Regions from separate parts of the Anaerofustis sp. NSJ-163 genome, predicted to be linked through region 2. Evidence: riboswitches for the same ligand, from Rfam matches in the RefSeq annotation. Region 2 holds a riboswitch; the other holds the start of a gene.
What was found. A riboswitch is a leader RNA that binds a small molecule or an ion and turns the genes downstream of it on or off. The one in region 2 is predicted to bind lysine.

Region 1 (3,439 bases), on a different contig from region 2:
AAGGTCTATTTAAAGCAATGGGTGGAAAACCAGTTGTTATCAGACTTCTTGATCCACCACTACATGAATTCCTTCCTAAAGAAGATGAAGATATTAAGCAACTTGCAAAAGACATGGGATTAACTTTTGAAGAATTAAAAGCAAGAGTAAACGAACTTCATGAACTTAACCCAATGCTTGGTCATAGAGGTTGTAGACTTGCTGTAACATATCCTGAAATTGCAAATATGCAAACAAGAGCTATCATAATGGCTGCAATCGAAGCAAAACAAGAAGATAATTTAGATATTACTCCTGAAATTATGGTACCTTTAGCAGGTAGTTATTTAGAACTTAAATATGTAGTTGACAGAATAAGAGAAACTGTAAATGATATATTTAAAGAAACAGGAATTAAAATTGATTACAAAGTTGGTACTATGATTGAAATACCAAGAGCTGCATTAACTTCAGATCAACTTGCAAAAGTTGCGGAATTCTACTCATTTGGTACAAATGACTTAACACAAATGACATATGGATTTAGTAGAGATGATGCCGGGGTTTATATTAAAGAATATATTGAAAAAGGTATTTTCCCTAAAGACCCATTTGCAACAATTGATACTGAAGGTGTTGGTCAACTTGTTGATATGGCGGTTAAGAAAGGCAGAGAAGTTAATCCAGATATTCACTGTGGTGTTTGTGGTGAACAAGGTGGGGATCCTGCAAGTATTGAATTCTTTGACAGTGTAGGACTTGATTATGTATCATGTTCTCCATTCAGGGTTCCAATTGCAAGACTTGCTGCTGCTCAAGCTAGAATAAAAAATTCTAAGAAATAAAAATTACTAAAAGGCACTTTTATAAGTGCCTTTTTTTTGAAGGTTAAATATATGAATGAAGACTATAAAATAAGAAAAATAAAAGGTAATGAGATATATTTTTTGAAAGATTTTACTTATTATGCAATTTATGTTGGAAATAATATTACAATTTCAAAAGATATTTTAAAAGATCCAAATATTAAAATATATTATGAGAATTTCAAATTAAATAAAGATATTTGTTATGTATGTGAACATAAAGGAAAAATTATTGCTATGATTTGGAGCATATTGTTTGATGATAATATACATGGATATGGATATGTTTCGAAAGAGATTCCTGAATTATGTATGTCTGTTGAAAAAAGTTACAGAAATAAAGGTATTGGAGAAAATTTATTAAAAATATTTTTACTAAATTTAAGACCAATGTATAATAATGTATCCTTATCTGTAAGTAAAGATAATTATGCAAAAGATTTATACTTGAAATATGGGTTTAAAATTTATAAGGAAAATAAAGATGACTATATAATGTTAAGCGAAAAGTAAAAAATTTTTTGATAAATTTGTCATATATTAAATAAAACTTGACAATATTATGTAAAAATGGTAAAAAAGAAAGGTAAATATAAAATGATAGAGGTGCGGTGTTCATCAGTACTTTATATTATATTTTGGGACTTATATAAAGGAAAGGGGATACTGCCGAAGAATATATATTACCCAAATAATTTATATTCTGGTATATTACATAATATGTAATATACTGTCACGATTGTGGAGCGCTATCTATAGTAAATTTATTTTGCCATGAATGCGTCCTAAAGTGATGTCATTTAAGGCTTTTTTATTTGTCTTTATTTACATAATTTAAATAAATTGAAGGGGTGTACGATGAAAATTTCAAAGAAGAAATTAATGACGGGAATTGCTAGCTTTATGCTTATTTTAATGTTAGTATTCCCAATCTTAGGTGCAGAAACAACTGAAGCAGCTAAACCAGCTATGTATGCAACTTTCTGGTCTTTAGTTCCTCCAATTATTGCTATTGTTCTTGCACTTATTACAAAAGAAGTTTACAGTTCATTATTTATAGGTATTGTTTTTGGCGGTATTTTTTATGCTGCAGGTAGTTTTGAAGGAACTGTAACTCATGTATTAAATGATGGTATTATTGCTGTTCTTTCAGACAGTTACAATGTAGGTATTTTAATTTTCCTTGTTGTTCTTGGAGGAATGGTTGCCTTAATGAATAAAGCAGGCGGTTCTGCTGCTTTTGGTAACTGGGCAAGTAAAAAAATAAAAACACGTGCAGGTGCTCAACTAGCAACGATTTTATTAGGTGTATTAATTTTTATAGATGATTATTTTAATTGTTTGACTGTTGGTAGCGTTATGAGACCAATAACAGATAAACATAAAGTATCAAGAGCAAAGCTTGCTTATCTTATAGATGCTACGGCAGCTCCTGTTTGTATTATTGCTCCTATATCTTCATGGGCTGCTGCTGTGACTGGATTTGTTCCGGGGGAAGATGGGTTTTCTGTATTTATTCAGGCAATTCCTTTTAACTTTTATGCATTTTTGACAATTACAATGATGATTTCTTTGGTTTTACTCAAATTTGATTATGGTCCTATGAAAAAACATGAGGAAAATGCATCAAAAGGAGATTTGCATTCTATTTTAAATTCGGGGTTTGTTGAAGAAGAATATAGTGATGTAAATGAAAATGGTAAAGTAATTGATTTAATTATTCCTATAATTTCTCTTATAATATGTTGTATTATTGGAATGGTTTATACTGGCGGTTTGTTTTCCGGAGCAGGATTTATAGAAGCCTTTTCAAACAGTGATGCATCTGTGGGATTATCTATAGGTAGTATATTTGCTTTGTTTATAACTGTTATTTTATATGTTGCAAGAAAAGTTTTGAAATTCAATGAATGTATGGATTGTATTCCAGAAGGGTTTAAAGCTATGGTTCCTGCTATTTTGATTTTGACTTTTGCTTGGACATTGAAAGCTATGACAGATAGTTTGGGAGCTGCTGAATTTGTTGGAGGTATGATGCAAAATAACGCAGCTTCTTTAATGAACTTTTTGCCGGCAATCATATTTTTGGTTGGATGTTTTTTATCTTTTGCAACGGGTACATCTTGGGGAACGTTTGGTATACTTATTCCTATAGTAGTTTCTGTATTTGCTAATTCAAATCCTCAACTTATGATTATATCAATTTCGGCTTGTATGGCCGGTGCTGTATGTGGAGACCATTGTTCTCCTATTTCCGATACGACAATTATGTCTTCAGCTGGTGCCAGATGTGATCATGTCAATCATGTATCGACTCAGCTTCCTTATGCTATGACTGTAGCAGCCGTATCTTTTGTAACATACATTATTGCAGGTTTTGTTCAAACAGCATGGGTATCACTTCCTATTGGTATAGTACTAATGGTAGCTGTTTTATATGCTATAAAGAATATAACTAAAAATAAATAATAAAAATATTTCAAATACAAAAAAAAGCATCATTTAATGATGCTTTTTTTTATTTAAAAATAATTATATGTTTGAAATATATATAAGCTTATATGATATTTCAGATAGTAAGATAGGGTAGGTGA
Region 2 (3,439 bases):
TCCTGTAAGCTCTGTTAAAGGAAGTCTCATATCACCTGTATTAAGTCCCATTATTTTCATGGCAGTTTTTACAGGGATTGGATTACATTCACAGAATAGTGCATCGCACATTGGTAAGATATCAAGTTGTTTTTGAATTGCCGTTTTGATATCGCCATTAAAGAATGCATCTGTTAATGCAACACATTCTTTAGGAATAATGTTTGAACATGTTGAAATTACACCATCTCCTCCAAGAGATAAAACAGGCATAATTTGATCGTCATTACCTGAATATAATTCTACATCTTCAGGTAAATCTTTCATTATTCTTGCAACTTGAGATAAATCTCCACTTGCTTCTTTAAAACCTTTTACGTTTTTTATTTTAGTAAGTTCAATAGCAAGTGATGCAGATATATTTTTACCTGTTCTTGACGGAACGTTATAAACAATAATAGGTACATCTACTCTGTCACTTATATATTCATAACTTTTATAAATTCCTTCATCACTTGATTTATTGTAATAAGGATTATTGATTAAAACAGCGTCCGCACCTCTTTTTGCGGCTATTTCTGTCAATTGAAGAACATGTTCTGTATTATTTGTTCCCGTTCCCGCAATAAAAGGAACTCTGCCGTTTATTACCTCATTTGAAACTTTGAAAATTTGGTCTTTTTCTTCATCTGTAACAGTTGGAGATTCTCCTGTTGTTCCACAAATTACAAGACCGTTAATACCATTTTCTATTTGTGAGTTAATAAGTTCTTCAAGTACACTATAGTTTACTTTATTATTTTCATCAAATGGGGTAACTAAAGCAGTACTTACACCTTTAAAAATAGACATATTAATTATTTTCCTTTCCAAAGAAATTTTCTTTAATTAAATATTCAGCGATTTGAACTGTATTAGATGCAGCACCTTTTCTGATGTTATCACCTACACACCATAAGTTCATTCCGCTTTCAACAGAAAAGTCTCTTCTTATTCTTCCAACGTAAACTTCATCTCCGCCTGCTGCATCAAGTACAGTAGGGTATTCTGGAACTGAAATATCGTCTTTTACTATTACGCCAGGAGCTTTTCTTAATAATTCTCTTGCTTCTTCAAGGTCAAAAGGTTTTTCAAATTCAAGGTTGATGCTTTCGCTATGACCTACAAAAACAGGTACTCTTACTGTTGTTGCAGTAACTTTTACATCGTAGTCACCAAGAATTTTATGTGTTTCATTGACCATTTTAAGTTCTTCTTTTGTATATCCGTTTTCTGTAAATTCATCAATATGAGGAAGACAGTTATATGCGATTTGAACAGGGTAAAATTCATTTTTACCGCCTTTAACTCCTTCTTCAAGATCTTTTATTCCTTTTAGTCCAGAACCTGCAACTGCTTGGTATGTAGAATAAATTACTCTTTTTATTTTATACGCATCATGAAGAGGTTTTAAAACTACCATTGCTTGGATAGTTGAGCAGTTTGGATTTGCGATTATCCCTTTGTTTTTTAAAGCGTCTTTTGGATTTACTTCAGGTACAACCAAAGGTACTTCATCATCCATTCTCCATGCTGAAGAGTTATCAATTACAACAACTCCGTTTTTTGCTGCGATAGGTGCATATTTTAAACTTGTTCCTCCGCCTGCTGAAAATAATGCAAAGTCGATATCTTTGTCAAAAGAATGTTCTGTTAATTCTTCTACAGTATATTCATTTCCGTTAAATTTAACTTTTTTTCCTGCTGATCTTATTGATGCCATAGGGTAAAAGTTATTAACATCAATTTTGCTTTCTTCAAGTACTTCAATCATTTTTTGTCCTACAACACCTGTTGCACCAACAACAGCTACATTGTATTTTCCCATAAAAATCCTCCTAAATATTTTTTATAGTGTTATAAAAAATAAAAGTCGACAATGCGACTCATAATACGTAAATAAATCAGTATTAGTGAATAGCACTCCATCAAAGTCGATGACAGTCTTAATGCTCTTAACATTAAGCCCGAAAAGACACCCGGTAAAAAGTGCCAATCCTCGGCAAATTTTCCTTTCATTTATTTTCACTTATATTTACCTATATCCAATAAATTACTGATAAAATTTGCACCTCTATTTTAACACTATGATATATAAATTCTATTGTTTTTATTATAGTAATAAATGCGTTTTATTGCAAGCCTTTTATTATAGTTTTAGTGTAGTTTTGTATGTAAAAATTAAATTCACAAATTCTTTTTTTTAAATAATATTTTAAATATAATTTATTTATTTTTTTTCATAATATTTTCATAATTATTTTTTCTTACATTGATTTTTTTATTTTAATAACAAATAAAGACAAAAAATTTTAAATAAGATTGATATTATTTATAAAAAAGCGAAAAGAGGAAGAACATAAAAATGGGAAAAACTTTGGTTATTACATCGGGAAAAGGAGGAGTCGGAAAGACTACATCTACTGCAAATATTGGTGTATCCTTAAGTAAGCTGGGGAAAAAGACTGTTGTTATAGATGCTGATATAGGACTTAGAAACTTAGATGTAATATTGGGGCTTGAAAACAGGATTGTTTATACTATTATTGATGTAATTGAAAACAGATGTAGATTAAAGCAAGCACTTATTAAAGATAAACGCTATGATGGATTATACTTGCTTCCGGCTTCGCAAACAAAGGATAAAACGGCAATAAGACCAACTCAAATGAGAAAAATTTGTAAAGAACTTGAAAATACTTTTGATTACATAATAGTTGATTCTCCTGCAGGAATAGAGCAAGGTTTTCAAAATGCGGTTGCCGGTGCAAAAGATGCAATAGTTGTAACCACTCCCGAAGTTTCTGCGGTTAGAGATGCTGATAGAATAATATCCCTTCTTGATGTAAATGGAATAGAAAATACAAAATTAATAATTAATAGAGCAAAAGAAGATATGATGAAAAAAGGTCAGATGATGGATACAAATGACATTTTGGATATTTTAGGTATAGAACTTATTGGAATTGTTCCTGATGAAAAAGAAATTGTTATTTCTTCAAATAGAGGAGAGCCGGTGGCGGGAAAAGAAGATTTAATAACAGGACAAGCGTATATGGACATAGCAAGAAGAATAACAGGGGAAGAAATACCAATAAGAAATATTGTAAAGAAAGAAAATTTGGTAAAAAGGCTTGTTCATAGTCTTGGATTTTAGGAGGAGATATGTTTGATTTTTTTAGGGATAAAACAGATGAAAATAAAAGTAAAGATATAGCAAAAGAAAGACTTCAAAACATTCTAATGAAAGAAAGAACGAATATAACAAATGATAAATTGGAAATGGTAAAAAAAGAAGTTCTTTGTGTTGTAAATGAATATTTTATGGTAGATGAAAGAAGAAGTAAAACTTATCTTACAAAAATGAAACTTGGTAAAGAAAAAAAAGAAGAAAATGTTCTGGTTTCGCTTATGGTTATTA

Region 1: another riboswitch for lysine. It lies ahead of M6G78_RS07615 (Na+/H+ antiporter NhaC family protein); the one in region 2 lies ahead of M6G78_RS06565 (aspartate-semialdehyde dehydrogenase).

Annotation. Positions count from the first base shown of each region.
Region 1 is NZ_JAMYJV010000005.1:16,541-19,979, reverse strand. Features, by position in the region: gene ppdK (pyruvate, phosphate dikinase) at 1-824, shown strand, start outside; gene M6G78_RS07620 (GNAT family N-acetyltransferase) at 876-1,358, shown strand; lysine riboswitch at 1,439-1,605, shown strand; gene M6G78_RS07615 (Na+/H+ antiporter NhaC family protein) at 1,704-3,314, shown strand.
Region 2 is NZ_JAMYJV010000004.1:61,913-65,351, reverse strand. Features, by position in the region: gene dapA (4-hydroxy-tetrahydrodipicolinate synthase) at 1-831, opposite strand, end outside; gene M6G78_RS06565 (aspartate-semialdehyde dehydrogenase) at 833-1,846, opposite strand; lysine riboswitch at 1,929-2,103, opposite strand; gene minD (septum site-determining protein MinD) at 2,384-3,175, shown strand; gene M6G78_RS06555 (cell division topological specificity factor MinE) at 3,184-3,439, shown strand, end outside.